3 regions of the Fictibacillus sp. S7 genome follow, and region 2 is predicted to be linked to each of the others. Evidence: riboswitches for the same ligand, from Rfam matches in the RefSeq annotation. Region 2 holds a riboswitch; each other region holds the start of a gene.
What was found. A riboswitch is a leader RNA that binds a small molecule or an ion and turns the genes downstream of it on or off. The one in region 2 is predicted to bind thiamine pyrophosphate.

Region 1 (10,585 bases), 810 kb from region 2:
GGCACAGAGGAGCGGGTAAGCTCGATTGTCATCATGGGAATCGGCGAACCTTTTGATAACTATGACGGCCTTATTAAATTTTTGAAAGTCGTCAACCATGATAAGGGCCTCAATATCGGAGCCCGTCATATTACGGTTTCAACCAGTGGAATCGTGCCTTATATTTATAAATTTGCCGATGAAGGCATGCAGATCAATTTTGCCGTGTCACTGCATGCTCCAAATACGGAAATCAGAAGCAAACTCATGCCTGTGAACCGGATGTATCCGATGAATGAGCTCATGGATTCCATCCGTTATTACATTAAAAAAACCGGACGCAGGGTTTCATTTGAATATGGATTATTCGGCGGCGTGAATGACCAGGTAGAACATGCCGAGGAACTGGCAGACCTCATTAAAAGTGTAAAATGCCATGTAAACTTGATTCCAGTGAATTATGTACCGGAGCGTGATTATGTCCGCACGCCAAAGAACCAGATCTTTAAGTTTTTGGAAACCTTAAAAAAACGTGGTGTCAATGCGACTCTTCGAAGAGAGCAGGGGCATGATATTGACGCAGCTTGCGGGCAGTTACGGGCAAAGGAGCGTCAGGAAGAGACGAGGTGACGTATTTTGCAGTACGCATTTAAGACAGATACAGGTAAAGTTCGTCAGCATAATGAAGACAGCGGGGGAGTGTTCACAAAAGGTGAACACTTTCTTGCCCTTATTGCCGATGGGATGGGTGGCCATAAGGCCGGAGATGTGGCAAGTTCCAAAACGATTCAGCTTTTTGAAAAGGCGTGGAATTCGATCACAGAAGATGAAATTGAAACCCCGGTAAAAGCAGAAGAATGGCTTTTAAAGACGGTAACCAATACGAATTTAGAGCTTTTTCAGTATGCCAACAGCAATGCCGATTGCAATGGAATGGGTACGACTCTTGTCGGAACGCTGTGCACCCCTTCTTATTTAACGATATTACATATAGGCGACAGCCGTGTTTATTATTTTTCCGAAAACAAGCTTATTCAAAAAACGGAGGACCATACGCTTGTCAATGAACTCGTCCGTTCAGGACAATTGTCCGAAACGGAAGCAGAAAACCATCCCAGAAAAAACGTCATCCTCCGGGCATTGGGAACCGACGATGTCATTGAGGTGGATATCCAGACCATTTCATGGGGCGAAGGCGACCTCGTGCTTCTATGTTCGGACGGATTATCGAATAAAGTATCCCGGGATATGATGGAATCCATTGTAAGTGATGACAGCCTCTCGCTGGATCAAAAAGTGGACCGCCTCGTAAACCTGGCAAATGAAGCCGGAGGAGAAGACAATATTACGATTGGGCTTGTCCGTTACCCTCCCGATGAACAGCAAAAGGGAGTAAATTAGCATGATTGGCAAACGAATCAGCGGCCGCTATAAACTGCTCGAAGTCATAGGAGATGGCGGAATGGCCATTGTTTACCGGGCCAAAGATCTTATTTTGGACCGTGATGTGGCCGTGAAAATCCTTCGATCGGAATTTTCGGACGACGAGGAGTTTATCAAGCGGTTTAAAAGAGAGGCAGAAGCTGCAACCAGCCTGGATCACCCCCATATTGTGAGCATCTTTGATGTGGGTGAAGAAAACAATGTCTATTTCATTGTGATGGAGTACGTAAAGGGGAAAACGTTAAAGCAATATATACGTGAAAAAGGGCGGCTGTCTGTAGAGGAGTCCATCCAGATTATCAAGCAGATCGCTTCGGGTATGGTTGCTGCCCATGAACATGGAATCATTCACAGAGACATTAAACCACATAATATTCTCATTGATGAAAACGGAGTGGCCAAGGTTACCGATTTTGGCATCGCACTTGCCATCACATCGGCGACCATCACACACACCAATTCGGTTTTGGGCTCGGTTCACTATTTTTCACCCGAACAGGCCCGCGGAGGCGTAGCCAACGCAAAATCGGATATTTATTCACTGGGAGTCGTACTATTTGAAATGCTGACCGGCCGAGTCCCGTTTACTGGAGAGTCGCCTGTATCTGTCGCATTAAAACATTTGCAGGAAGATGTTCCGGAACCGAGGAAAATTAATCCGGAAATTCCGCAAAGTGTGGAAAACATTATCCTTAAAGCCCTGACCAAAAACCCGGTCTACCGGTATGACAGTGCCCTTGAGATGATGGATGACCTTGACACGGCGTTGTCACCTCACCGGCTGAATGAGGACCGGTGGAGTGATTTTGATGAATCTGCTGATGCGACAAGGATTATGGCTCCGGTCTCCATGACAAAAGAGGCGGAGGCAAAAGCACCTGAGCCTAAACCGGAATATCCTCCGGCACCAAAGAAAAAGAAGAAAAAGTGGCGAATGATTCTGCTCATTCTTATACTTTTGCTTGCTGTTGCGGGGGTTGCCGCTTTTGTCATGCCAGGGATGTTTAAAGTTAAAGACGTGTCAGTCCCCAATGTAGTTCATAAAGACTACGCCGACGGCTATGACAAGCTTGTTAACCTGAAACTTAAAGTGGAGCGCAAAGACCTGTATGACGATGAAGTTGAACAAGGCAAAATCATCAAACAGGACCCTGAAGCCCAGTCCATGGTAAAAGAGGGGAGCTCGGTCACACTCTATGTCTCTAAAGGCTTTAAAAAGGTAGACATGGAAGATTTGACTGGCATGAAGGAAGAAGAAGCAAGAGATTTGCTGAATGAAAAAGGATATAATACGAAAAATATTGAAACGATACCAGTAGAGTCAGAAGAAACACCAGAAGGGGAAGTAGTATCCCAGAGTCCCGAAAAAGGCGAAAAGGTCAATCCGAGTGAAATTCAGGTCATCCTTCGGGTAAGCACAGGACCGCCAACCGTTCAGCTTGAAAATTTGGCGAATTCATCCAAAGAAGATGTGCAAAATTACATCTCCCAGGAAGGACTAAATGTTGATTTCTCAGAAGAATATTCGGATTCGGTCGAGGAAGGAAAAGTCATTTCACAAAAGCCTTCTCCGTATACCACTGTAAAAAAGGGATCAACAGTAAATGTCGTCATTTCCAAGGGGAAGAAGCCTGAACCTAAACCGCCTGAAGAGAAGCCAGAAAAGCCGGAAGATAAACCGGAAAAGCCAGATTCGGGCGAAGAACCACAGGACCAGGAAATCACGTTTAACAACAAAATTACCGTGGAAGTGTCCAAAGAAGATGAGAACCAACAATTTCGGGTAAGAATTGTTTACAGTGATGCCAAAAAGGATAATGCTGTATTTGTGGAAGAACAAATTTCGAAAACGAAAGAATATATGGTGCCGCTCACGGTTTCACCAGAAAAGGATGCGTCCTATACGGTATATTTAAACGGAAAAGAGCAAGCAGCCAAAACGTTTAACTATAAAGATGCAAAGGAAGGAAATTTCAAAGGAGAGAATAATGAATAATAAGACTGAAGGAAGAATTATAAAATCAGTCGCTGGTTTTTATTATGTGCTTTTCAATGACGAGGTCTTTCAATGCAGAGGACGGGGGAATTTCAGAAAGAAAAAAATTACTCCTGTGGTGGGGGACTGGGTTGTGTTTGAATCTACCAACCCTACGGATGGCTATATACTCGATGTGAAAGAGAGAAAGAATGAATTGAACCGGCCGCCCATCTCGAATGTCGATCAGGCTATTTTAGTGTTTTCTGCAGTGCGGCCGGAATTTTCTACAGCGTTGCTCGACCGTTTTCTTGTCCACATCGAGGATAATGGCATACAGCCGGTTATATGCATTACAAAGATGGATTTGATCGAGAGTAACGAGTACCAGCAGGAAATTGAAAATTATATCACAGCCTACCGCAAGCTGGGATATGATGTCCTTCCAACCTCTGCCATGTCGCTCGCTGGAATGGAAGCGATCAAACCCATTTTTAAAGGCAAAACCAGTGTGTTTGCCGGACAGTCGGGAGTTGGAAAGTCGTCTCTATTGAATGCACTGATGCCCGAGCTTATGCTGGAGACCAATGATATTTCCGACCATTTGGGCAGGGGAAAGCATACGACCAGGCATGTAGAACTCCTTCCATATGGTGAAGGACTGATTGCCGATACACCGGGATTCAGTTCGCTGGATTTTGTTGAAATTGAAACCGAAGAGCTCTCTTATAATTTTCCGGAGATGAAAGAAAGAGTATCGGATTGCAAGTTTCGGGGCTGCACACACAGCTCGGAGCCGAAATGTGCGGTAAAAGAAGCCGTGGAAGAAGGGGAGATTCCCCGCTTCCGCTATGACCATTACTTGGAATTTTTACAGGAAATCAAGGAACAAAAACGGAGGTACTAACATGATAAAAGTTGCGCCATCCATACTGTCCGCTGACTTTTCGAAGCTGGGCGAAGAAGTCAGGGCAGCTGATGAGAGCGGGGCCGATTACATCCATATAGATGTGATGGACGGTCATTTCGTACCAAACATTACGATGGGCCCGCTTGTGGTAAACGCGATTCGCCCGTTGACAGATCTGACATTTGATGTCCATTTGATGATTGAAAATCCGGATCAATATATTCCTAATTTTGCAGAGGCAGGAGCCGACATCATTACGGTTCATGTAGAAGCGTGCCCGCATCTGCACCGGACCATCCAGCTGATTAAAGAGCATGGAAAAAAAGCGGGGGTTGTACTGAACCCTGCCACTCCGATCGATACGATTAAGCATGTTCTTCCTGAATTGGACCTTGTTTTAATCATGTCGGTCAATCCGGGCTTTGGAGGACAGTCTTTTATCCAAGAATCTTTATCAAAAATCAAGGAACTCAGAACCCTGATCGACGAAAAGGGTCTTGATGTCGAGATCGAGGTTGACGGGGGCGTAAATGCAGAAACCGCACGCCTTTGTGAAAAAGCGGGAGCGACTGTCCTTGTTGCGGGATCGGCCATTTATGGGAAAAAGGACATAAAAGGTGCAATTCAGGCCATTCGTGGTGTATAATAGATGGGTATAAAGAACTGAGAGAAGTAACCACAGGGGGAGTCCCATAAAGGGGCTGAGAGGGGAGTAAGTTCCCGACCCTTAGAACCTGAAGCAAGATCATGCTTGCGTAGGAATGTGGAGTCGCTGTTGTTTCATTAAAAAGCAACCGTCATTCACATGCCGGTTGCTTTTTTCTTTTCTTAACTATGTTAGGGGGAGAACAATATGACAAAACGGATTGGGTTTTTAACCGAAATCGCAATGATGTCCGCACTGGCCATCATTTTAAGCTTTGTACAATTTAAAGGGATTTGGGCCTATGGGGGATCGGTTTCTCTGGAAATGCTGCCGATTTTTCTAATGGCGTTCCGCAGAGGAGTATCCGGGGGGGTCGCCACAGGCCTGATCGTAGGAATGGTCAAAATGCTGATTGACGGAACAGCGGGCATTCATCCGGCTTCCTTGATTCTTGATTATCCGCTGGCCTTTTTGCTTGCTGGTTTTGCAGGAGTTTTCAGAGTCAATGCCGTATCTTCGCCAAAAAGAAGAATGTCAGCCATTGTGGCTGGAATCTTGTTTGGAAGCGTGCTCCGTCTTGCTTCTCACGTGGTTTCAGGTGTCATTTTCTTTGCAGCATACGCTCCGAAAGGAATGAATCCTTTTGTGTATTCAGTAATCTATAATGTTTCCTACATGATTCCGGTTGCTCTTATCACCATTGTGGCGTTCCTTTTCTTAACGAAAACCGCGCCTCGCCTTCTTCATCACACGGGCCGCGGAGTAACACAGGCAGCATGAATATCATCATTGTAGCAGGAGGTCCGGAAGAGAAGCATCCGGACTTTTCTTGTTTTCCTGTAAATGACTCCGTCTGGGTAGGAGTTGATCGTGGGGTGTACCATCTGCTGAAAAAAGGCATCAAGCCTCATTATGCCTTTGGTGATTTTGACTCACTGGACAGCAGGGAAAGGGAATGGATGTCCTCTTATGAACTCCCGGTATTTGAATATGACAGCGAAAAGGACAAAACCGACCTGGAACTGGCCCTCGAATGGGCGGTTGACGAACAGCCGGAAGGAATCATATTGCTTGGCGCGACTGGCGGCAGGCTCGATCATGAACTGGCCAATATCCAGCTTCTGCTTTTGGGCCTTGAACAGAGTGTGCCGATCGAGATCCGCGACAGTCAAAATTCAATCAGCCTGAAAGCACCCGGGACATATGAGGCCGTGAATGAACCGGAGTACCCCTATCATTCCTTTCTTCCCTTTAACGGGCCGGTGAATGGCCTCTCGCTTTCCGGATTTAAATACCCATTGAAACAGCAATATTTGCCAATGGGTTCCACCCTTTGCATATCCAATGAGCTTGTAAATAAAAATGGTACTTATTCCTTCTCTGGCGGCATATTAATGTTCATAAAGAGCCATGATTAAATTAATCTTTAACGGCAGGCCGCATGGTACTATTTTTTATATGATGAATATATTTACAAGGAATGTCTTATTTTTTAAGGGCCTGGAGGAGGGGTATGATGAAATTTTACACCATTAAACTGCCTAGGTTTTTAGGAGGATTTGTACGTGCGGTTTTAGGTTCGTTTAGAAAAGGATAAAAGAGGACGACCGGCACCTTATTTTATGTACAACATCTATTAAAAAAGGAAAGGCACCCTGTCAAAGAGGGTGCCTTTCCTTTTTTTTTGCAAAATAAAAAACAACGGGGAACCCGTTGTTTTATGAGCATTTACACACGTTCGATTTTTCCGGATTTAAGGGCACGTGCAGAAACATATACACGTTTCGGCTTGCCGTCAACCAAAATGCGGACTTTTTGAACGTTAACTCCCCAGCTCTTTTTGGTTTTGTTCAAGGCGTGTGAACGCTTGTTTCCTGTTTTAGGGCCTTTTCCAGTAACGTAGCATTTGCGTGACATATTGTGTACCTCCTTTATAACAGTAAAACTGTATCATATCAGTCGTATGTTAAATACTAACCTATAGTAGCATGACCACTAAAGAAAAGCAACAAATGAATTTATGCATTTCAAGTAAAAATGCTTGACATAACTTTGATGCTGTTGTCAAATGGAGATGTCCTTTTAAAAAACATAGTTATATAGTAAAATGAGGGTTAGCCATAATTGATTCATAAAAAGGGGGATTCATCGTGTCCATTGAAATGAAGAACAAATACGGCCAGATTGACATTTCTACGGAAGTCATCGCAACCATTGCTGGAGGAGCCGCAATTGACTGTTACGGAATTATTGGCATGGCGTCAAGAAAGCAGCTGAAGGATGGCATTACCGAGCTTTTAGGGCGTGACAACTTCTCTCGGGGAATTGTGGTTCGACAGGAAGAAGAAGAAGTACATATTGATATGTACATTATCGTAAGCTACGGAACGAAGATTTCAGAAGTAGCCCATAATGTTCAAACCAAAGTGAAGTATACACTTGATCAAATGCTGGGTCTGTCTGTGGATTCGGTTAACATCTTTGTTCAAGGTGTCAGGGTTACAACCCCTTAGTTAGGAGGAAAGTTTGTGTCTTTAACAGTTTTAGACGGTAAAAAGTTTGCGGCCATGGTTGCACTCGGTGCCGCAAACTTATCAAAAAATGCAGCAATGATTGATGCACTTAATGTCTTTCCTGTTCCAGATGGAGATACAGGGACCAATATGAACCTTACCATCACTTCCGGGGCAAAAGAAGTTCAGCAAAATACCAGCGCCGATATCGGAAAGGTTGCTCAAGTCTTTTCACGCGGCCTGCTGATGGGAGCAAGAGGCAACTCTGGGGTAATACTATCCCAGCTTTTCCGTGGTTTTTCAAAATCAATCGAAGGGAAGGCAAAGATTACTTCGGTTGACTTTGCAAAAGCATTTGAGAACGGAGTGGAAACAGCATACAAAGCTGTGATGAAACCGATCGAAGGAACCATTTTGACAGTGGCGAAAGACGCGGCCAGGCGAGCCGTAAAGTCAGCAAAGAAAAATGATGATCTTCTTCTCGTCATGTATGAGATTGTTGAAGAAGCCAAAGTTTCTCTTGATCGCACACCTGATTTGCTTCCTGTACTGAAGGAAGTAGGGGTGGTGGACTCCGGCGGACAGGGGCTTCTGACGGTGTATGAAGGATTTCTTTCTGCCCTTGAAGGAAAGGAACTGTCTGAAATTTCCCCGCAGGCACCTTCCATGAAGGATATGGTCAATGCCGAGCATCATAAAGCTCAGCTCCATATGAAGACCGAAGATATTCATTACGGATACTGCACCGAATTTATGGTGAGATTCGAAGATGATAAAATAAAAAAAGCACCATTCAGTGAAGAGGAATTTCGAAACGAGCTGAATCGGCACGGCGACTCATTGCTTGTTGTTGCTGATGAGGAGCTCGTGAAGGTTCATATTCATACCGAACAGCCTGGAGACATGCTGTCACTGGCACAGCGCTTCGGAAGCCTGATTAACATAAAAATTGAAAACATGAGAGAACAGCATTCAGCCATCCTGGAATCCGACCGGGCGATGCACGAACCGGCCGCCAGCCCGGCCGCCAAAAGCGAGAAAAAGGAATATGGAATCGTAACGGTTGCCATGGGAAGCGGAATTAAAGAGCTCTTTACTTCGCTTGGAGCAGGTTATGTCATTGAAGGCGGACAGACCATGAACCCGAGTACGGAAGACATCGTGAAAGCCATTGAGGTAGTGAACGCAGAGAAGGTCATCGTTCTTCCGAATAACGGCAATATTGTCATGGCCGCCGAACAGGCAGCCACGGTCGCCGACCAGGATGTTGCCATTGTCCGCTCGAAAAACGTTCCTCAGGGAATGGCCGCCTTGCTTGCTTTCAACCCGGCAGTAAATCTGGAGGAAAACCAGGGCAGGATGACAGAGGCACTGAACCATGTAACATCCGGACAATTGACCCATGCTGTCAGGGACACATCCATTGACGGAATAGAGATCAAAAAAGGTGATTTTATGGGAATTATGAACGGAAAAATCGTGGCTTCCATGCCTGATCAAACAGAAGCTCTTCATCAGCTCATCAAAGAAATGGTTGATGAGGATTCAGAGATTCTTACGTTGATCACCGGAGAAGATGCAACTGAGGAAGAAACAAAATCACTGGTACAGTACATTGAAGAAACATACCCCTCTGTTGAAGTGGAAGTTCATCTCGGAAATCAGCCTATTTATCCGTATATTATCTCGGTTGAGTAAGAAAGATGTTCTCTTCATTATTGTTCAGATATGATACAGTAATGAAGGGAATATTTTTATGTGTAATATTCTTTTTCGGAGGGACAAAGATGAAGTACAAAAGTGTTTTTGATATTATTGGTCCTGTAATGATAGGACCTTCAAGCTCTCATACAGCGGGTGCCGCACGAATCGGAAGAGTAGCCCGCGACTTGTTCGGACGGAAACCGGACTATGCGCATATTTCTTTTTATGGATCGTTCGCCAAAACATACCGGGGTCATGGAACCGATGTTGCGATCGTGGGAGGCATCCTGGATTTTGATACTTTTGACACTCGGATTGTGGATGCGCTTTCATTGGCGAAGGAGCAGAACATTGAGATCAAAATGACGGAAGAAGATGCGATTACCGATCACCCGAATACAGCCAGGATTGTTCTCGGAGATGAGCATGGTAAAATTGAGCTGGTTGGAATTTCGATCGGCGGTGGAAAAATAGAAATAACAGAACTGAATGGATTCGATCTGCAGCTGAGCGGTGAACACCCCGCCCTTCTTATTGTCCATAATGACCGTTATGGCGCCATTGCAGGTGTGGCAAATGTTCTGGCCAAGCATCAGATCAATATTGGACATATGCGTGTCTCGCGAAAGGAAAAGGGGCAGGAAGCGCTAATGATTATTGAAGTGGACCAGAACGTGCATCAAGTACTTGTTGAAGAGATCGAAGCTCTTCCCATTGTTCAGCAAGTAGTAAAAATAAACGAGTAACCTTGAAAGGAAGAACGTCGTATGTTTCGAAATGTAGCCGAGTTAGTGGAACTTGCCGAAGCGAAAAACTGCAAAATCTCGGATATTATGATAGAACAGGAAATGGAAATTACGGGACGGACAAAAGATGAAATCATCAGTCAGATGGACCGTAATCTTAAAGTGATGGAGGAAGCAGTAGAGCGGGGTATCACCCAGGATGTTAAATCACACTCCGGTTTGACAGGGGGAGATGCTCTTCTCCTTCAAAACTATATGAAAAGCGGTAAAAGCCTGTCCGGTGAATTTATGCTCGATGCTGTAAGTAAAGCCATTGCCACCAATGAAGTGAATGCGGCGATGGGAACCATCTGCGCCACTCCAACTGCAGGCTCGGCAGGTGTCGTGCCAGGAGTACTTTTTGCCTTAAAGGAAAAATTAAATCCTACAAGAGAACAGATGGTTGCCTTTTTGTTTGCATCAGGAGCCTTTGGTTTTGTAGTAGCCAACAATGCCTCCATTTCAGGAGCAGCCGGGGGCTGTCAGGCGGAAGTAGGTTCTGCCACAGGTATGGCCGCTGCCGCGGTTGTTGAACTGGCAGGGGGCACGCCTTCCCAGTCGGCTGACGCCATGGCCATTGCCTTAAAGAACATGCTTGGTCTTGTTTGCGATCCCGTGGCCGGACTTGTG
Region 2 (10,585 bases):
GGTTCCCCTATCACTCCCTGATCGAGCAGTGTTCGGCACGTTTGCAGGCCGGCTCCCAAAAACGTATCCGGCGCGGTGCCGACATGAAGTCCTGACCGCCGGGCTTCCTCCATCACCAGAAGACCATCACTGTAGGTAGTAGCCAGTGGCTTTTCGGAATACACGTGTTTTCCTGCCTGCAGGGACTTGATACTGACCTCTTTATGCGCAGCCGGAATGGTCAAATTCAAAATAAGTTCGATATCTTCTTTTTCCAGCAGCTCTGATACACTGCCAGCAAACGGAATCTGGTGCTTTACAGCCTGTTCCTGTGCACGTTCTACATTTAAATCTGCCACCCCTGCAATTTCATAGTTTGAAAATTTCTGAGGCGAGGACAGATAGACATCACTGATGCTCCCTGTCCCAATGACTCCGATTTTTGTCTTCCTCATCTGTTTACACTTTCTGCTTTAAAAGTTCTTGAAGGACTCTGACATTTTCCTTTGCCGCTGTCTCCAGATCGGTTTCAAAATGCTCCTGCTCGACAACGAACCAGGAAACATCCATTTCTTTGCCTTTCGCTACAATGGACGCAAGATCCAGTTCGCCAGTACCGAAAATCGTGCTTGTGCGCTCTGATCCCTTTACTGCCATGTCTTTTACATGGAGAGTAACGAGACGGTCACGAAGAGTTTCCATAAACTGAGCAACGTCATAGCCTTTGTAGGCCGCCCAATACACATCCAGTTCAAAAGACAAAAGTGACGGATCGGTCTCTGATAAGAGAATCTCATAACCGGTAAGCGCTTCCTGCTTTTCAAACTCAAAATCATGGTTGTGGTATCCGAGCTTCAAACCTTCGGATTTTAAAAGGTCGCCAGCTTTATTCAGTGTATCGGCCACCCGTTTATAGTCATCCAGGTTCCGTCTGTTCTCTTCTGTCAAATAAGCCAGAATGATAAGCTCGTTCCCAATTTCATGGCTGTATTCGATTTGCCGCTTAAGGGAATCTTCTTTTAATTGGTCCAGACCGGTATGACTTCCTGCAGGCTTTAATCCCAGTTCAGACAGCGTGTTTTTCAGCTGACCCGCTGGTGTATCATAAAATCCGGCAAACTGGGCACCTTCATATCCCCACTGCGCCACGTTTTTCAGCGTTCCGATAAAGTCTTTCTCACACAGTTCTTTGATCGTATAAAGCTGTAAGGCTTTTCTTTGCATATTGACCCCTCCCTATTGCAGCAATGCTGTCGTTTCTTCTGTTTTTACAATGACCTTTGTTTCGCTCGATTCCAGTGCTGCAAGGACTACATTCAGCGACTTCATGCCTTCCTCTCCGTTCACCGGCGGTTCTTCATTGTTAACAACACTTCGGACAAAGGCGTCGATGACGTGAGAGCTGTGCTGGCCCCCCGCATCATTGGTCTGTATTTTATCGAGCTCATATTTAACCACTTCACCATCTGTATATTGTGCGATCAGCGAAAACTCCGGGTCTTCTTCAAGGCGAAGTATTCCTTTTTCTCCATAGATGATTGTGGAATTGTCGGCATGGTAATATGACCAACTGGCAGCAAGCGTACCGATGATACCGCTTTCGGATTTCAAAATGCAGACAGCGTTGTCATCAATGTCTGTATCTTCTTTGGCAAGGGTTACAACAAAGGAACCTACCTCGGTAATTTCTTGTCCGAGCAAAAAGCGCAAAAGATCCGTCTTATGAACACCAAGGTCTCCCATTGCGCCAATAAACGCTTCGCTCTTTCTGAAAAACCAGCTGTCCCTTCCATCCACACTCCAGCCCTCAGGTCCTGCATGTCCAAAGGCCGTGCGGAAGCTGTAGATTTTTCCGATTGCACCGGAGGAAATCAGTTCTTTCGCTTTTTTGTGAGCGGCAACAAAGCGCTGGTTGTGGCCGATCATCAGCTTTTTCCCGTTTTGTGCGGCAGCTTCGATCATTTGCTCCGCTTCTTCCCGGGAAGTGGCCATCGGCTTCTCGCACAGCACATGCTTGCCGGCATTCAACGCATCAATAGTTACAGGCGCATGAAGATAGTTTGGAAGGCAGACACTGACAGCATCCAATTCTTCTATTTGCAGCAGTTCGTTGTAGTCTCTTAATGCCTTCGCACCGTACTGCTCCGCATATGCCTCTGCTCTCTCCGGCACCAGATCACAAACCGCCACGAGTTCCACTTCCGGGTTTGCGTCATATTCCGGCAGATGCCTGTATTTTGCAATCGTTCCGCAGCCAATTACACCAATTTTTAATTTACCCATATCGGATTCCCCCAAATTAAGATTAATTTTTTTGTACTGCCACATTTCTTTGATCGCCTATTACATTTGAACCTGAAACGGTCTGGACGATCAGGTGGTCATCTATCTTCGCGTGCTTTTTTGAAGTAATAATCGTTTGGTTTCCTTCTGTTACAACATCAAATTCCTCTGACGGCAGGAGTTCAGGAGCCCCTTCAAAAACAATGACATCTTCCTTCTGTGTCAAACGGAAATCTACGGCTTCGTCTTTAATCTCTTTGATTTCTGCCGTGGAATAAAGAATTTTTATTCCGTTTTTCAACGTCATATTGACCGGAAGCATCAAACCGTCTTTGCTTTGCAGCAAAAGCTTTTTGCCTCCAAAAAGCACTTCGCCGTTTTGGTACAGGTGCAGCTCTTTATCAAAGCCATCAAGGTTTAACAGGTGGTAAAAGCGTTCCCCGTCCTTATTGATCGTCGATGTCATGAAAATGCCGTGATCCTTGAAGTCATGAATCAGGTTGGCACTCGCCCCGAGTCTCTCAAGTGCTTCCGTGAACAGCCGGATATCACAGCTGTAGGATGATCCGATAACGATCGCTTTGCCCTTGCCGGCCATTGTTTCAAATCCGCACACCTCGTCTGTTCCGTAGACCGTCAGGATGGGTTCCCCGCTCCTTAGCCTGTACGTGTGAGCACGGTTAGCCCTCACCTCCGGACGGGGAGCGGCCCATCCTTTGGCAACAACAGACAAATAGTAATGCTGTTCTTCTTTTACCGTTCCCAGCGGTTCGGCGCCCAGGGCATCTGCTAAAATAGTACAGTCCTGCCCTTCCATATCCATTGTGGGAACTTCACCATAAAGCAACAGGCCTCCTCCGTCTTTAACAAAATGCGCCAGCTTCTCCTGGATGTTTGCTGCCATATAAGCGGCAGACGGCAAGACTAAAACGGGAGTTCCTTCAGGGTCAAGAGGCTTGTTCTGGATATCCGTTGCACCAAATCTGTAGCCGGCTAAAAGCATAGCCCGTGCCACGATTTCCCATCCCCCGCCTGACCGGTAAGCTTCGAGATTTTGAATCATTTCTTTCATCCTGCTACTGTTCGGATGGAAGGATTCGGTCATATAATAGTCAGGAATAAAGCCGAAGGACACCCCGTCATGTTCCTCAACCATTTCTGCGAGCTTGTTTGAGGAAGCCATGACCGTTTTTGTCACCCTCGCCATCCGATCATAGGTGTAGTTCAATTCCCCTTCGGGGCTTACCGGGGCTGCAAATCCATGGCGTTCGCCGGTAAAGGCGATACGGTCATTTCCATCCTTCAATTCCTGATCCATTCTGTAATTGCGTCCTCCGGTAAACAGATAGTAGTTGATCAGCCTGTTCCCCTGTGCGATGCACATGCGAATTTTAAAATCCACCGCAGATGGGTCATACCGGTCGCTGTATGTACTTCCAAAGTTCCCGTCACCGCAATTGAACTCAACAGAGGTAAGCGGCTGTTCTTCCCGGTGGACCGCATCCATAAAGCCATTGATCAAATAGAGATCCTGAAAAGTTGTCATGTTCAGGTCGCCGAAATAGATATCCGAGCCTGACAGGTATCCGTCATCCTGGGTATAGGATTCATAAAGCTGGCTGATGCCGATCGGATAGGTGAATCCCCGGCCGCCGCTAGTGCCATGAATATTGACGACAAACGGAATATCCTTGACCCCGAACTCTTCTGCATAAGAACGAAGTGTGGCAACATACTCTGAAAAACGGTGCCTCATGTAATAACCCAGATCGTTCATTAATTCTGCGCTGTAATCTTCTTTCGGTGACCTGATTTGTTCGTTTCGCTCCTGGGTGGAAGCAAGTGAAAACGGATAGCGCAATTTGAGCTGTTCTTTGCTGTAGCGTTTCTCAAGGTACACGCAAAAGTGGTCAATCAGCTGATCGGTAAGGTCTGGTGAATTGCTGACCCATGAGAGCATGCCGATTTCGTTATCGAGCTGCACCGCAATCACATTGCCTCCGTTTTGAAGCAGCCTTGGTTCAATGATCCCCATGATTTTTTCATACCATTGGCGTGTTTCCTGCAAAAAGGAAGGAGCCAGGTAATCAATCGTCCTTGTTTGGATATCCCGGCCATCCCATGTGACTGGAATGATCTCCGGATGCTTTTCGTAGACCCAAAAAGGGATTCCCTCATTTTTCATCTCAGCCATAATAAAAGGTCCCGGGCGTGCAAAGAAGGAAAGACCGTTTTCTTTGCATAAATCAATAAATCCACCGATATCAAGCTCTGGTCTGGTCTTCCCTGTTAGATCAAGTTCACCTTCCACTGGCTCGTGGCAAATCCATGGAATATACGAGGCCACCGCATTGCATCCCGCCTGCTTCAGTTTGATGATGCGGTCCTGCCAATCGCCCCTGTCGAGTCTGTAATAGTGAATTTCACCGCACATAATGATCTGAGGAGATCCATCAATCCATATTTGTTTTTCTTTGATTTCGATCATATCTTTTCCTCCAATTCCCCCCTGTTCCAAAAATTTCTATTTATGAATAGAAACGTTTCGAAACAGTGTAAAAAAATAAGGTGTTCGGTTCATTTATTTGGAATCGCTTACATTGTTGAGGTAATCAGTCTTCTTGATGATTAAAAAATAGGAGGGCAAAAAGTGAAACGTTTCGATTTAATATTAATATGATTCCTCTTTTCTTACAAGTACTTTTTAAAATATTCTCAAAAATCTTTCTATGTCCTGAATAAGAAGAACCGTCTGCCTTTTGGCAGACGGTTCTTCAGTGACTATGATAGTTTTTAATGTCATCCGGCACAGCCATTATTGTTTTGTTCTTTTTGTCATAGGAACGATAATGGGAAATGACTTTATTCTTGTTGATCACCAGGCATTCCAGTACTTTGGGCAACGAATTCTCTTTTGCCTCCAAAATCAAATCCGTCTCTCCCATTTTCAAAGTATAGGTGGCAAAGGTAAGCCCTAGCAATTCCCGCCTTTTTTTTACGGTTTCCGGATGGAGCATGATAAATGTAGCCAAGTCATTCACACTCATTGAGGATTCCTGCTTCACCTTGTTGAAAATTTCCCTGAATCCCTCGGAAGCTTGTCCCAGTCTTTGTTCTGTCCAGTTTATTGCTTTCTGCAGCCAATTATTCATACCGATTCCTCCGTTTTCACCTGCATTCTTGATCTAGTGCTTTGTATAAACACACTATATCTAGTTTAGTGCCCTTTACCAGAAATATGCATCCACCGGCTAGTTCAGGAATGCTTTTCAGGAAATCGGTAAAAAATTCTTTCAGTAAAGCTGCACTTTACACAGGTCCGTTTGTCCGATTCAGAGGTTTCAAAGAAAACGTGAGAACAATGGGACTGTATTTCCTTCAGCTGTTTTTCTAAAAGCCTCACCTGTTCGGCAAGCTCCTCACAGTTTTTCATAAATACAGATTGGAGCCCTGTTCCTGAAACTCTTTTGCTTTTTTCTTCATTTCTTTCTCGGCTTCTTGTTTTAGTTCAGGCATGTTCCGCAGATCGTGAGAAATTCGCATAGAGCAGAACTTCGGTCCGCACATTGAACAGAAATGGGCAGTTTTCGCACCTTGTGCAGGCAGGGTTTCATCATGGTATTCTCTTGCCCGGTCCGGGTCAAGTGACAGATTGAACTGATCCTCCCATCTGAATTCAAAACGGGCTTTGGACAGTGCGTTGTCCCGTTCCATGGCTCCCGGGTGGCCCTTGGCCAAATCGGCTGCATGGGCTGCAATCTTATAGGTGATTACCCCCTCGCGCACATCATCTTTATTGGGTAATCCCAAATGTTCCTTTGGTGTCACATAGCAAAGCATCGCAGTTCCGAACCAGCCGATCATTGCGGCTCCAATGCCCGATGTGATGTGATCATAGCCCGGGGCAATATCCGTTGTTAGCGGCCCGAGTGTATAGAAAGGCGCTTCATGGCAGATCTCCATTTGTTTATCCACGTTTTCCTTGATCTGATGCATCGGCACATGTCCTGGTCCCTCAATCATGACCTGGACGTCATGCTTCCAGGCGACTTTCGTCAGCTCACCCAGCGTTTCAAGCTCGGCAAACTGTGCTTCATCGTTCGCATCGGCAATCGATCCTGGACGCAAACCGTCACCAAGGGAGATGGAGATGTCATAGCGTTTGCAGATCTCACAAATTTCCTCAAAATGACTGTACAAGAAGTTTTCCTCATGGTGAGCCAGGCACCACTGGGCCAGGATGGAGCCGCCACGCGAAACGATGCCGGTCACCCGGTTGATGGTTAATGGAACATATCGGAGCAAAACCCCTGCATGAATAGTAAAGTAGTCCACCCCTTGTTCCGCCTGTTCAATTAACGTATCTTTGTACACCTCCCAGGATAAATCTTCAGCTATGCCATTCACTTTCTCAAGCGCTTGATAAATCGGGACTGTGCCAACAGGTACCGGTGAATTTCTTATAATCCATTCTCTGGTCGTATGGATGTCCTTTCCAGTGGACAAATCCATAATGGTATCCGCTCCCCAGTAAGTCGCCCAGGTCATTTTCTCAACTTCTTCTTCGATGGAGGAAGTTACTGCTGAATTGCCTATATTTGCGTTGATCTTCACGTGGAAATTCCGGCCGATAATCATGGGCTCTAACTCAGGATGGTTGATGTTTGCCGGAATAATCGCTCTTCCGGAAGCCACCTCATTGCGGACAAATTCTGACTCCAATCCTTCCCTGATGGCGATGAATTCCATTTCCGGCGTGATGATGCCTTTTTTTGCGTAATGCATCTGGGTTACATTTTTATTTTTTCGTGCACGCAGTGGTTGTTTTACAGCAACAGGGAAAGCATAGGCATTCCGTTCATTCTTTTCGTTATATCCATTGTCTTCGGGCTTCACATTACGTCCTTCATAATTTTCTGTATCATTTCTTTCCTGAATCCATGGTTTCCTTAAAACAGGAAGTCCTTTTTCAACATCCGATGTATAAAGCGGATCGGTATAGGGTCCGCTTGTGTCATAAAGAAGCACCGGCGGATTCTCCTCTTTCCCTCCAGAAACGCGGGTGGTACTCAGATTGACCTTTCTCATGGGCACCTTGATATCGGCACGAGTTCCCTCCTGATAGATCTTCTCACTGTTAGGGAATTGCGATTTCAATGAAACCTTTTTTTCGTTCTGTACTGTCATGCCACTTCCTCCTCTTGTTAAAAGTCGGAGCTACACGCAGCGGGGAATGGCGAAGCAACGGGTAAAATAAAAAAGCCGGGTTCTAATGAATAGAACCCGACAGGATAGACAAAGAAACATACATACAAATACACCGTTATCTTCGACTCCTACTTTCCTACGCTGGTATAACCCAGATCAGGTTCAAAGGGTCAAAGGGATCGTTCTCCCCTCTCTCAGCCCGGCTACGGGCTCCCCTAGCAGAAAATATATTTTATTTTCCATGTTATCATAGCTTCTATTCAACTTTCACGCAATCCGCCTTTTGTCACAGGCTGATGTACACCTTTTTCTCTTAAATCATAAAAATGTCGCAGAACATGGTTTAATTTGACGAAAAAAGAGGAAGGGACAGAGTAGAAGAACTATACATTACAAATAAAGGCAGGGAGAATGCATGCTAAAACATACAGAGGTTGTTTTGTTTATGAAAGAAATCGCTACGCTCACTGGCGAATATATACGTTGCAGAGATCATCTATTAAAAGAAAAAATTAAAGATGATATCGATTTTTTACATTCAGTCATTCACTCCTGACTTAACGTTTTGTGGTGGATGACTTTACATAAAACTTAAAACCTCTGTAACTTTCTGCCTTTTGCGTGTATATAAATAACCCGGAGAACATGAACAGGTTCTCCGGGTTATTTTAGTTCTGTGTGCGTTCGAGCAATAGTTTCATGGAATGCAGCTGGCCCAAATGGTTGGACTCATGGAAAAGAGACATAGCGGCCAATTCCCGGAACGTTTCCAACCCAAGGAACGGATTTTCCAGCTTTTGCTCAAGGGCTTCTTCTGGAATTTCCTTGATGCGGAGAAGCTGTTTCTCAAGCTCGGGAGTCAATTCCTCGAGGGACGGAACATCTCCTTGCCAGTCAGACGGCTTTGAGCCTTTGCCAAACCATTCGACATATTTCCCGGGCAAAGCAAAAGCTTTACCAAATAAAAACTGTTCGGTAACGGTTAACACGTGCCCGATGTGCCAGTGTATCGTGTTGTTATACCCTTGTGGCTGAATATCAACCAGTTCAGGTGAAATCTTGCTGATGCTTCTTACGAAAAATCCTCTTGTCATTTCGAATTGTCTGTAAAGTTCTTGGTTCATTTCTTTTATTCTCCTTTCAAAAACCTTCTTTCCCTACACTAACAGAAAACACCTTCAAAATGCAGTGCAGAAGGTCTCAAATGAAAAAAGCATGCCCTGAAGAGCATGCCTTTTCCATTCTTTATTTATAGGGATTTAAGGGCATCGGCTACTGGCTGGTCTCCTTCAAGGATTTCAAAAATCTTATGATTGGCATTCTCCAGGTCCAGCGACTGAACCATGACTTTCGCCACATCTGCCCGGGAGATGCTTCCCTGGCCCAGCTGCTCACCAATTTTTATTTTCCCATTTCCTTCGTCATTGGTCAGGGCGCCAGGCCTCACGATGGTATAGTGAAGCCTGCTGGATTCCAGCCGGTCGTCTGCTTCACCCTTCATCCTCAAATAATGCTGGAGTTCTTCCGGGCCTTTTTCAGGACTTCCGGCACCCATACTGCTTAGCATGATAAACCGCTTCACCTGCTGCTTTTCCGCTTCTTCCATCAGCTTGATGGCCCCGTCCCGGTCAACCGCCATAGTTTTATCCGGACCTGTTTTGGAACCTGAGCCTGCCGCAAATATGATCGCATCACACCCTCTGATCGCATCTGAAAGATCCCCTTCCAGATCGGCCAGCCTGGTTTCTGCTCCCAGCTTTTCGAGTTCTGAGGCCTGTTCTTTTTTTCGTATGATCGCCTTTGCTTCATGTCCTGCTCTGGCCAACTCCTGCAGAATCAGCCTGCCGGTTGTTCCGTTTGCTCCTGCAACTGCTACTATCATTTTTCAAAACTCCCTTCTACTCTAGCTATAACCTTTTCATACCCTCTTAAACCTTTTCCTAGTCTGCTTTTGTCTTCTCATCTCTGCGTTATGCTCAGTTGCATAATAACTGAATTTTCGCCATAAAAAGATAAATTGTTACAATTAAATTTCTTTTTGCCTGTACAGGAGTAAAATGCTAAAATTGTGGTATTACCCTTATATAAACCAATACGGAGGTGGTCCCGTCATGGTTTCGTTAGTCAATCACGTTTGCCGGCAGCGTTCCTGGTCAGTTGGACAAAAAGAGATACAAGGAAAAGAATACGAATCGGTGGTAGGCGCCTTACAGAATTGTCACGAAAATGAAGCAGTTGTTTGCAGAGTTAATGATGATTCCGTTTGCGTAACCAGCAAAGAGGATATTCAGGAGTTAGAGGAAATTGGCTATAAAGTCCTAGCCGCCAATTAACACACCCATTCGGGTGTGTTTTTTTTTGCAAAATAACAGAAGCTTGCCATTTCGGCAAGCTTCGACAAACTGATCATTTAGTTTTCAGCATGAAAGGTATCCTCAGGAATTCGTTCAAAAAACGGCGAAAGGTCTCCTTTGGCGAAAAGATGTAATTCATGCATAGCACGGGTGCAAACGGTATAAAACAATTTTCGTTCGCTTTCTTTTCCATACACTTCGTTTGACGCGTCATAAACAAGAACAGCATCAAACTCAATCCCTTTGGCGAGATAGGACGGGATGATCAGTGTTCCTTGCTTAAACGAGGACGATTCTTTCAGCATCAATTCTACCTCTACCTGTTCCTTCAATGCTTCATAGGCCTCTTTGCACTCCTGTTCGGTTTTGCAAATGACGGCAATCGTTTTAACCTTCTCGTTTTGAAGATGCGCAATCGTATCTGCAACTGAGCGGGAATGGTCTTTAGAAGCGGAAAATTGCTTCAGTACCGGCTTTTCTCCATCCCTGTTGAATGGAACCACCTTATCCGGTTCATCCAGCAGTTCTCTTGTAAACTCTACAATCTGCCTTGTTGACCGGTAGCTTCTGGTCAGAATAATCTGCTCTGTATTCTCCCTGCCAAAACGGTCGTACAGCATTTGAAAAGCGTCTCCTGTGGAATGCGCATAGATGGATTGGTTTAAATCCCCCAGTACTGTCATTTTGCTCCGCGGAAACAGCCGTTGTATGAAGGCAAACTGAAACGGTGAATAATCCTGGGCTTCATCAATGAATACATG
Region 3 (10,585 bases), 490 kb from region 2:
CGTCTTACTTTACTCATGTTACCCTCCGTACATACTTCTCATGTTGTAAATAATCACCTTGTAAATACTAGCATAAACGCATGATAATGCAACTTTTTGCACTGCCGCACAACTGGGAGAGGGCAAAAAAAAAGAAATCAAACCAAAAAGGTTTGATTTCTTACCCCAGGAAGCGAAGGTATTCATCGGTCAATTTCATGAAACTTGCTTCATCTCGTTTCTCAAGGGCTTCATCTATTTTTTCTTTATAACGTTTAATTTGATGGGCGTGCAAGGACTCATCAAGGATCATCTGAGCAACCATATTAAAAGCGAACGGTTCATTTTTCTTCTGAAGTTTGTATTTCACAAGATCGTTCATATCTTTATTATACGACGTATTATCTTTCATGCTCTATTCCTCCTTGAATATTTTTGCAAAAGCTTGGGTGATTAAAGCTAATGCTTTAGTGGGTTTTTACTAGTATACTTATCCTATGAGATAATAGCAACTATTTAATTCTGAAAATTTAGATTTATTTTATTCGTTTTCCAGATTTAAATCAGCCAGCACCTCGTCAACAGAGTGGAAAGTTTTACTTTCCAGCTGCTCACCGCCTTCCATGTCAAAAACTCGCATTTCATAAACTTCTTCTGTAGGGTTATATTTGACTTCGACTGGATTGGTGTAATTTCTTGAGAAGGTTTCTTCTGACTGAGCGTGACTATAAACATCTTCTGGGTTGTTTTTTAAATTTTGCAGTTTCTCTCTTATATTCATAATTTCTCTCCCTCCAGAGTTTCTATCGGGTGTTGTATAAAATATGCCCGTAACTCGCTCTTTTTAAACGCTGTTCACTAACTTTTCGACATATTTCATATTTCCAATTTGACGCTTTTAAATTTGTCCGATACGATAGAGGGTAAATAATATTTATAGTACTAACCACTAGGGGAGCTTATGGAAGCTGAGAAAAGAGTGAACTTTGACCCTTTGAACCTGATACGGATCATACCGTCGTAGGGAAGTGGCTTAAACCGACGACCAGCTGAATGATGATGTTTAAGCCGCCTTCTTTTTGAGGGCGGCTTTTTATATGAAGTAAAGAAAAAAGGAGTTTTTCTAATGTCCAATACACCAAAAGCATTAACGATAGCAGGATCGGATTCTGGGGGAGGAGCGGGTATACAGGCCGACTTGAAAACTTTTCAAGAATTAGGCGCATATGGCATGTCAGTTATTACCGCTGTCACCGCACAAAATACCAAGGGTGTCCAAAATATCCATGCTATACCGGTTGAAATGGTGGTAGACCAACTGAAAAGTATTGCAGACGACCTCAGGCCAGAAGCGCTGAAGACAGGCATGCTTTTCAGTGCCGAAATTATTGAGGCGGTATCCTCACTTATTCAGGAATATAAATGGACCAACGTGGTAGTTGATCCGGTGATGATCGCGAAGGGAGGGGCAGAACTGCTTAAGAAGGATGCAATTGAAGCTCTAAAGAAACACCTTCTTCCAATCGCAGATATACTGACTCCAAACATTCCAGAAGCCGAGCAACTGACCGGAAGAAAGATTGAGGACAAACAGGGCAGAGAAGACGCAGCCAAGTTTCTGCATGGTTTGGGAGCAAAGCAAATCGTCATCAAGGGCGGTCACCTTCCCCATGAAAATGAACCAGTGGATCTGTATTATGATGGGGAACAATTGATTGAATTTGAAGGGAAACGCATTGAAACATCACAAACCCATGGAACAGGCTGTACATTTGCTGCTGCAATAACAGCCGAACTGGCTGTTGGAAAATCTCCGATTGAAGCCGTTGAAACCGCCAAAGCCTTTATACAGGAAGCCATCAGCGTACCCCTTCATCTGGGAAGCGGCCATGGACCGACCAACCACTGGGCCTACAGGAGGAAATACCAATGACAAAATTACCAAATCTTTTAAAAGATATTCGCTTGAAAAAACCGCTGATTCATCATATGACCAATCAAGTAACAATGAATTTCCTGGCTAATGGAATTCTCGCTGCAGGAGGAAGCCCAATGATGGCCCACCATTATGAAGAAGCTGAAGAAGCTGTAATGGCTGCCGATGCTCTTATATTGAATATCGGAACGGTTGAGCCGGATTTGGTGAAAGGGATGATCCTAGCCGGGAAAAAAGCCAAATCCAGTGAAATTCCGGTTGTACTTGATCCGGTCGGTGCGGGATTATCATCGTTAAGAAAAACGGCTGTTTCAGAAATTATTGATGAAGTCTCTCCAAATGTGATCTGCGGCAATGCGGCAGAGATCGCCTTTTTAAGTGGAGAACAATGGAGTGGAAAAGGCGTAGACGGGAGCCTGGCAGAGGACAGTTCGGAACTGGCCCGCTTTGCGGCCAATCAGTTGAATTGCTTGGTATCGATTACAGGCAAAGAGGATATCTTGAGTGATGGGGCAGAAACCATGGTAATAAGAGGAGGGCATGAGATGCTTTCCTATGTGACGGGGACGGGCTGCCTCTCCACCTCTTTGATCGGGTTGTTTCTAGCCAAATCGGTAACGACTGATTTGACTTCATTCGAACGGATGGCCGGAGCGCTTACTTACCTGGGTCTTTGTGCTGAACGTGCGGTTTCCGCTGCGCGCGGGCCTGGGAGTTTTCAAACGGCTTTTTTGGATGAGCTATATCTATTAAGTGCTGAAGAACTTGACGAGACAGGAAGATGGGAAACGGTTCACGGAGGGAAGAGCAATGAACAAAGCTGAGCTTCAAGATCGTATGAAGGTATATTTTATTATGGGAAGCACTAATTGTTCAGCAGATGCCGAAGAAGTTCTGGAGAAGGCGCTCATTGGTGGAGCAACAATTTTCCAATTCCGTGAAAAAGGGGAGGGTTGTCTGGAAGGAAACGACCGGATAGAACTTGCCATGGCCCTTCAACAAATATGCGGCCGATTTAACGTTCCATTTATCATTAACGATGATATTCATTTAATGAAGAAGTTGAATGCAGACGGACTGCATGTCGGACAGGAAGACGGAGATCTCGAGGAAATCCGTAACGCCGTTCCGGGAAAACTATTGGGTGTTTCGGTCCACAATCTGAATGAAGCGCGGCTTGCGCTTGAAATTGGTGCCGATTACCTCGGAGTCGGTCCGGTTTATCCGACAGGAACAAAAACGGATACAAGGCCGGTGATGGGGTATTCGGTGATTCGTGAGCTTCGGGACAATGGAATAGATGCCCCTATCGTCGGAATTGGCGGTATCAATAAGGACAACGCATCAGGAGTCGTTCAGGCAGGCGCAGATGGGGTAGCTGTAATAACGGCCATCAGTAACCATCTAAAACCTGCGGAAGCTGCTGGGGAACTTCTAAAAGCGGTAGAGAATGCCAAACAGAATAACTCTTTAAACAAAATTATCAAATAGGAAGGGCACTGTTTTCATGCGTGTTCCGTACAATAAATCGACGATGCATGAAAGAGGTGTCTCTATGAAAAAACGGAGCAAAGCCTGGTCATATGCAGAGATGGTGCTTTTACTGTTGAGCTTTTTAAGTGCACTCTGGAATGGCATTTATGTAAACAGCCCTTCCGTCCTTTTTGCCATCCTCGCTGTTGTTTTTTTGTTCAGGGCAGTGGAACGTTATTATTTTAAACTGAAAATAGAATTCTATTTTAATTCAGGCATGGTGCTGGTTTTTATTATTCTGGCGGCTCTGCCGTTCATCAATTGACAGAAGCCTTTCGCTTCTGTTTTTTTTTGTTTAAAACTTGAAAGGTTTGACAAAAATAAGCCTAACGTAATAAAATAATTTTACGTAATACATTTATTTTAAGTGAGGTGAAGCTGTGAACCAGAAGGCCCGAATAGAAGAAACGTATTTGGTCACATTGCCGGAGCAAGCTGCAGCCCTTTTGCATCCCATTCGTTCGGAGATTGTAGCTGCCTTGAAAGTCCCCGCTTCAGCCACCGAAATTGCCAAAATGCTAAACGAAACACCGCAAAAAATAAATTATCACTTGAAAGCACTTGAAAAAGTAGGGCTGGTGCAAAAGGTGGGCACAAGGAATGTCAGAAATTTGGTAGAAGTACTATATCAGGCAGTGGCAAAAACCCTGATTTTGTCTGAATCACTTGGCTTGTCACCGGAGACTTCACAAAAGTTGCAGGATCAGCATGCCCTGGCTCATGTATTATCATTGACTGAAGCAATAAAAAAAGATGCCCTGCAGCTCATGGAACAGGCAGAAAAAGCACAAATTCCAAGTGCCGTTCTTCAGGCTTCCGTCAGTTTATGCGGAGAAAAACAGCGGAATGAATTCATGAACGAATATTTCTCACTGCTTCATCAGTTAATTGAAAAATATCAATCAGGAGAAAAGGAAAACGGCGAGGAGTACCAGGTGTCTATTGCTATTTATCCAAAACCTGAAGGAGGAAAACAGGGATGAGCGACGTGAAGAAGCAGACTTCTCTTGTATGGGAAAAGAACCGGAAACAAAAACTGCGGGATGAAAAAGTGATCAACCTTCATGAAAGAAAAAATGAGCAAGAAGAGAAGAACAGGGAAGAGCTGCGAACGGAAATCATGATTGAAACAGAGGGAAAAATGCCATCAAAGGTTGTCTACATTACATCCGGATTTGGAAAAATCGCTGCTGGCAGCACGGGATCTTCGCCGTACTGCATGGCAGCGTAAGAAACGTACAGGAGGAAAAAGGTCATGAACTTAGTGCCAATGGTTGTTGAAACCACGAACAGAGGCGAACGCTCGTATGATATTTATTCAAGGCTTTTAAAAGATCGAATTGTCATTATTGGCAGCCCAATTGATGACAATGTTGCCAATTCTGTAGTCGCTCAGCTGCTATTTCTGGCAGCAGAAGATCCCGAAAAAGATATATCCATCTATATTAACTCTCCTGGGGGATCTGTTACTGCTGGTTTGGCGATTTATGACACGATGCAATTTATTAAACCAGACGTGTCAACGATATGTATCGGGATGGCGGCATCCATGGGCGCTATCCTGCTGATCGCCGGAGCAGAAGGAAAACGGTATGCGTTGCCGAATGCAGAAGTCATGATTCACCAGCCGATGGGCGGGACAGAAGGTCAGGCGGCAGACATGATTATCCACGCCAAACGAATTATTCAAACGCGGGAGATTTTAAATAAAATTATCTCCGACCGCTCAGGTCAGCCGATGGAACGGGTGGAAAAGGATACAGACAGAGACTTCTTTATGACAGCGCAGCAAGCACTGGACTACGGCATTATTAACAAAGTGATTGAAAAACTATAGGTGTAACGGAAAGAGCTCATAAGCTCTTTCTTTTTTATTTCACCCTGGCAGGTATTGCCCTATCCAAAGAGAAAAGAATAGAGCTGTCCATTAATTAATGACAAGGAGAAAGAATGTATGGTGAATCAACAAAGAAGCAAAAAGTTTGTCGTCGCGGGCCTTTTGCTGGGAATTTTGATGTCAGCCATGGATAATACCATTGTGGCTACGGCGATTGGAACGATTGTTGCGGAATTAGGGGATTTTGAGAAATTTATCTGGGTAACTTCCGCATACATGATTGCTTCTGTGGCAAGCATGCTGATTTTTGGAAAGCTGTCTGATATGTATGGCAGGAAAAAGTTTTATATTACCGGACTGGCTCTTTTTATTCTCGGATCGGTTCTTTGCGGGATCGCAGACACCATGACACAGCTGAGTCTTTACCGGGCGATTCAGGGAGTTGGAGGCGGCGCGCTGATGCCGATTGCCTTCACCATTATTTTTGATATTTTTCCTGTTGAACAGCGTGGAAAGATGACCGGGCTGTTTGGAGCGGTCTTTGGCATGTCCAGTGTTTTTGGTCCGCTTCTTGGTGCGTATTTGACAGATTATCTGGACTGGCGCTGGATTTTCTATGTGAATTTACCGCTTGGACTTCTATCCCTCTTTTTCATTATCAAGTTCTATTTTGAATCTCTGGAACACCGTGAACAGAAAATTGATTATCTTGGTGCGGTTTTGCTCGTTTCTTCGCTTGTCAGTCTGATGTTTGCCTTGGAATTTGGCGGAAAGGAGTATGCCTGGGATTCGGCGCTAATTCTTTCCCTGCTGGCCGGGTTTGCCGTTCTTTTCGTTCTGTTTATTCTGGCTGAACGCCGGGCGGCTGATCCAATTGTTTCCCTGGCCCTTTTTAAAAAGAGGCTCTTTCTCTCCAGCCAGGCGATCGCTTTCTTCTATGGTTCTGTGTTTATTTTGGCAACGATGTATATTCCTATTTATATTCAAGGTGTTTTTGGCGGGTCAGCGACGAATGCCGGTCTGATATTGATGCCCATGATGATCGGGGTGGTAGTGGGAAGCCAGACCGGAGGACGAACGGTGATCCGCTCTTCCTATCGCAAGGTCATGATGTTCTCGGGTGTTATTTTTCTGATTGGCGTTTATTTGCTCAGTACGATGGATCCGGGCACTTCAAGAATGCTGGTTACGCTGTATATGGTGCTTGCCGGAATCGGAGTGGGCTTTTCCTTTCCTGTGCTCAGCATGGCTTCGGTTCATAAGCTGGACGCCAGACAGAGAGGCTCCGCCAATTCCCAGAATGCATTTTTCCGCCTCATCGGCATGACGCTGGGCATCACGATTTTTGGAACCATTCAAAACAATTTGTTAAGTGATCGGCTGAAGGATGCCCTGCCTCAATTTGGTCAGTTTCAAAAGTCAGTGGACTCAAGGGCGTTATTGCAGCCGGAAGTGCGGAAACAAATCCCGCCTGAGGTTTTGGACAAGATGACGGATGTTTTGGCAAACTCTATTGCCGACACGTTTAGCTATTCGCTGATTTGTGTTGTTGCTGCGCTGCTGTTTATCTTTTTTATGGGGCAGGCCCGCGTCAAGGAATCGGATGAATCAATGAGTAACGGAAGAGTATCAGAGGGGTAACCTCTGATACTTTTTTACTGTTAAAAAGGAGTAAACCATGCTAATATTTTACAATATAAATAGTTTACAGAAAGAAGGAAGAAAGAATGGCTATGGCTTCCGTTAAAAAAGAAGCTTCCGCAACGGAAACGATTTACAAGGTTTTATTTGCGATTAGTTTTGTCCATTTACTGAATGATGCGATGCAATCGGTGATTCCAGCCATTTTTCCGATACTGGAACAGTCTATGAATCTGTCGTTTGCACAGCTCGGATGGATCGCGTTTACACTAAATATGACCTCATCCATTATGCAGCCCGTTGTCGGGTGGTACACCGATAAAAAAACATCACCTTTTTTGCTTCCACTGGGCATGGCTTGCAGTCTGGCTGGGATGGTGGGGATTGCTTTTTCCAGCCATTTTTCATACATACTGCTCTCCGTTGTTTTTATCGGACTTGGTTCTGCAGTATTTCACCCGGAGGGGTCACGAGTGGCCTATATGGCAGCAGGAAAACGGAGGGGGCTTGCCCAATCCATTTATCAGGTGGGAGGGAATACCGGTCAATCGCTGGCACCGGTTATGACCGCGCTGGTTTTTGTACCGTTTGGCCAATTTGGCGCCATCTGGTTTACGTTGGTAGCTGCTTTGGCGATCGCAGTGCTCATTTTTGTGTCTGGCTGGTACCGTTCAAGGCTGGTTGCTTTTCCGCGTGTTGCCAACAAAAACAGAAAGAAGGCGGCGAACCCCAAACGAAAGAATCAAATTACGTTTGCTGTGTGCCTTCTTGTTTTTCTTGTCTTCGCACGTTCCTGGTATGTATCGGGTATTTCTAATTTTTACCAGTTCTATTTGATTAAAAACTATCATCTGTCCATTTCTCATGCGCAGTATTACATCTTCGTCTTTTTGGCTGCAGGTGTGGCCGGTACTTTTTTTGGAGGTCCCCTTGCCGACCGTTTCGGAAAACGAAACATGATTTTCTGGTCCATGCTCGGTTCCGCACCTCTTGCCATGCTGCTTCCGCATGTCAGTCTGCTCTGGGTTTATCCGATCTTTTTGCTGCTTGGTTTTATCATCATGTCCAGTTTTTCAGTGACCGTCGTTTACGCCCAAGAGCTCCTTCCTGGCCGTATCGGAATGGTCTCTGGTCTTATTGTTGGGCTGGCTTTTGGGATGGGAGCTTTGGGCTCTGTGATTTTGGGGAATTTAGCGGATTTGTACAGCGTACGTTTTATTATGTTGCTGGTGAGTTTCTTGCCATTTGCAGGAGTATTGACCTTTCTCTTGCCAAACGATCAAACGGTCAAGGCATGGGAGATGGAACAAATCAGGTAACACGAGAAGAGCCGGCGCCATAGGCGCCGGCTCTTCACGTTTATCGTTTTCCTTCTGGAGGATTAAGGTTCTTTTCGGAAGAAGAGGTACTTTTCGTTTCTTCCTTGTTCCGTTCTTCTATGCTTTCATCTTTTATGTCTTCAAGAGGGAGATCGTCGGTTGGCATGACGAGCTGATCACGTTCCAGCTGTTTCTTCTGGCTTTTTTCAAAAGCTTCATTTCTATCATTCCGGTCCAGTAATTTATCTTGCTTTTTATCATTATCCATATGAAATCTCTCCTTTTTTTGTATGTACTGTAGTAATAGCCTTTCCGTGATTTTTAAAACCTTTTTTATTTTAGTAATTGACAAAAACGCAATGTCCATTAAAATATAGGTAAACGTTTACATCAGTTGTTCTTAGGAAATTACGTAAACGTTTACCCTTTTGAAAGAACAGGATTTCTACATAAATCAAAGGAGTGTAACCAATGAAGGTAACCATTTGGAACGAGAACCGCCATGAAAAAAAGAATCCGGCAGTACGCGAGGTGTACCCGGATGGAATTCATGGAGCTATTCAGCAATTTTTAGAAAATGAAGGAATTCAGACAGGAACCGCTACATTGGATGAAGAAGAGCATGGCTTGAGCCAGGAAGTGCTGGACAATACCGATGTTCTTATCTGGTGGGGCCATATCGCCCATGATGAAGTATCGGATGAAGTAGTGGAGCGGGTCCGGCAAAGGGTGCTGAATGGCATGGGACTGGTTGTCCTTCACTCAGGGCATTTCTCTAAAATTTTCAAAAAATTAATGGGCACGTCATGTGACCTCAAATGGCGCGAAGCAGATGAAAAGGAACGCCTTTGGGTCGTTGATCCATCTCATCCGATTGCAGCCAATATCGGACAATATATCGAACTGCCAAAAGAAGAGATGTACGGAGAACATTTTGACATTCCAACTCCGGATGAACTCGTATTTGTCAGCTGGTTTGAAGGTGGGGAAGTATTCCGCAGCGGCTGCACATACAAGCGCGGCCAAGGTAAAATCTTTTATTTCCGCCCGGGGCATGAAACCTATCCGACCTATCATAAAAAAGAAATTCAGCAGGTTATTGTCAATGCCGTTCAGTGGGCAAAGCCTGCAGCGAGTGAAAAGCCAGTCTACGGAAATGCCAAGCCGCTTGAAGCTATTGGCTCAAAGTAATTTAAACAAGGAGTGAACCAAGAAATGATTAAAGTAGGAATTATTGGATGTGGCAGTATTGCCCAGCACCGACACTTGCCAGAGTACCAGCAAAACCAAGAGACAGAAATCGCCGCTGTATGCGATATCAATCAGCTCCGCGCTGATCAAATCGCTAAAGAATATGGAGCAAAAGCCTATTATTCCTATGAGGAACTCTTAAAGGACCCGGAAATTGAAGCGGTCAGCGTATGCACTCCCAATTACCTGCATGCACCAATTACCATTGCTGCCCTGAACAGCGGCAAGCATGTATTATGTGAAAAGCCGATGGCCACCTCTCTTGAAGAAGCAGAACAGATGATTATGGCCAGTGAAAAAAACGGCAAGAAATTAATGATTGCCCACAACCAGCGCTTTGTTCGCTCACATGAAAAGGCGCGTGAAATTCTTGAAAAAGGAGAGCTTGGTAAGATATACAGCTTCAGAACCGCGTTCGGCCATCCGGGACCAGAAACATGGAGTGCCGATGGGACAAACAGCTGGTTCTTTAAAAAAGAACAAGCCTTTATTGGAGCGATGGGGGATCTTGGCGTTCATAAAACGGATTTGCTTCGCTTCCTTTTAGGAGAAGAAATCGAGGAAGTCGCTGCTTTTGTGGAAACGTCTTCAAAAGAAAACGCTACGGTGGATGATACGGCCGTTTGTGTATTAAAAACGGAAAGCGGAATCATTGGCACACTTGCCGCAAGCTGGTCCTATGTTGCCAAAGAAGATAATTCTACAATCATTTACGGTGAAAAAGGGATTCTACGCATGGAAGAAAGTCCTGAATATTCATTGGTTGCACAGTACAAGGATGGTTCTGTAGTTAATTACTCACTGGGTCAAATTCAGACGAACGACTCCGGAGGACAAATTGATTCCAGGGTCATCGCTAAATTTGCAGAATGTATTTTAAATGATGAGGAGCCAGCTGTTTCCGGAGAAGAAGGTAAACGCTCACTTGCGGTAATTATTGCCGCATTAAAAGCCAGCGAAACGAAAAAGAATGTGAGCCTTGCCAACGGAGTACTTGCATGAATATGCTGAAAATCGGTTTTATCGGAGTCGGCGGGATTGCAGAATCGAGGCATATCCCAGCTGTGCGCAAATTGGCCGAGAAAGCAG

Region 1: it holds a riboswitch for thiamine pyrophosphate, as region 2 does, so the genes downstream of both, thiT (energy-coupled thiamine transporter ThiT) here and thiC (phosphomethylpyrimidine synthase ThiC) in region 2, are expected to answer to the same signal.
Region 3: it holds a riboswitch for thiamine pyrophosphate, as region 2 does, so the genes downstream of both, thiD (bifunctional hydroxymethylpyrimidine kinase/phosphomethylpyrimidine kinase) here and thiC (phosphomethylpyrimidine synthase ThiC) in region 2, are expected to answer to the same signal.

The regions. Positions count from the first base shown of each region.
Region 1 is NZ_QJKL01000001.1:1,227,124-1,237,708, reverse strand. Features, by position in the region: gene rlmN (23S rRNA (adenine(2503)-C(2))-methyltransferase RlmN) at 1-609, shown strand, start outside; gene DMO16_RS06260 (Stp1/IreP family PP2C-type Ser/Thr phosphatase) at 616-1,380, shown strand; gene pknB (Stk1 family PASTA domain-containing Ser/Thr kinase) at 1,382-3,418, shown strand; gene rsgA (ribosome small subunit-dependent GTPase A) at 3,411-4,304, shown strand; gene rpe (ribulose-phosphate 3-epimerase) at 4,306-4,953, shown strand; TPP riboswitch at 4,979-5,086, shown strand; gene thiT (energy-coupled thiamine transporter ThiT) at 5,161-5,733, shown strand; gene DMO16_RS06235 (thiamine diphosphokinase) at 5,730-6,371, shown strand; gene spoVM (stage V sporulation protein SpoVM) at 6,470-6,550, shown strand; gene rpmB (50S ribosomal protein L28) at 6,682-6,870, opposite strand; gene DMO16_RS06220 (Asp23/Gls24 family envelope stress response protein) at 7,104-7,466, shown strand; gene DMO16_RS06215 (DAK2 domain-containing protein) at 7,482-9,164, shown strand; gene sdaAB (L-serine ammonia-lyase, iron-sulfur-dependent subunit beta) at 9,254-9,916, shown strand; gene sdaAA (L-serine ammonia-lyase, iron-sulfur-dependent, subunit alpha) at 9,938-10,585, shown strand, end outside.
Region 2 is NZ_QJKL01000001.1:2,040,220-2,050,804, forward strand. Features, by position in the region: gene DMO16_RS10425 (Gfo/Idh/MocA family protein) at 1-434, opposite strand, end outside; gene DMO16_RS10430 (sugar phosphate isomerase/epimerase family protein) at 439-1,203, opposite strand; gene DMO16_RS10435 (Gfo/Idh/MocA family protein) at 1,216-2,262, opposite strand; gene DMO16_RS10440 (beta-galactosidase) at 2,285-4,750, opposite strand; gene DMO16_RS10445 (hypothetical protein) at 5,037-5,414, opposite strand; gene thiC (phosphomethylpyrimidine synthase ThiC) at 5,692-7,449, opposite strand; TPP riboswitch at 7,587-7,697, opposite strand; gene DMO16_RS10455 (DinB family protein) at 8,139-8,594, opposite strand; gene DMO16_RS10460 (SDR family oxidoreductase) at 8,720-9,352, opposite strand; gene DMO16_RS10465 (hypothetical protein) at 9,582-9,803, shown strand; gene helD (RNA polymerase recycling motor HelD) at 9,881-10,585, opposite strand, start outside.
Region 3 is NZ_QJKL01000001.1:1,548,883-1,559,467, reverse strand. Features, by position in the region: gene DMO16_RS07935 (YecA family protein) at 1-17, opposite strand, end outside; gene DMO16_RS07930 (IDEAL domain-containing protein) at 161-391, opposite strand; gene DMO16_RS07925 (hypothetical protein) at 521-760, opposite strand; TPP riboswitch at 921-1,023, shown strand; gene thiD (bifunctional hydroxymethylpyrimidine kinase/phosphomethylpyrimidine kinase) at 1,106-1,912, shown strand; gene thiM (hydroxyethylthiazole kinase) at 1,909-2,739, shown strand; gene thiE (thiamine phosphate synthase) at 2,726-3,406, shown strand; gene DMO16_RS07905 (hypothetical protein) at 3,471-3,713, shown strand; gene DMO16_RS07900 (ArsR/SmtB family transcription factor) at 3,829-4,431, shown strand; gene DMO16_RS07895 (hypothetical protein) at 4,428-4,679, shown strand; gene clpP (ATP-dependent Clp endopeptidase proteolytic subunit ClpP) at 4,704-5,285, shown strand; gene DMO16_RS07885 (MDR family MFS transporter) at 5,403-6,926, shown strand; gene DMO16_RS07880 (MFS transporter) at 7,019-8,245, shown strand; gene DMO16_RS07875 (hypothetical protein) at 8,286-8,513, opposite strand; gene DMO16_RS07870 (ThuA domain-containing protein) at 8,717-9,436, shown strand; gene DMO16_RS07865 (Gfo/Idh/MocA family protein) at 9,461-10,498, shown strand; gene DMO16_RS07860 (Gfo/Idh/MocA family protein) at 10,495-10,585, shown strand, end outside.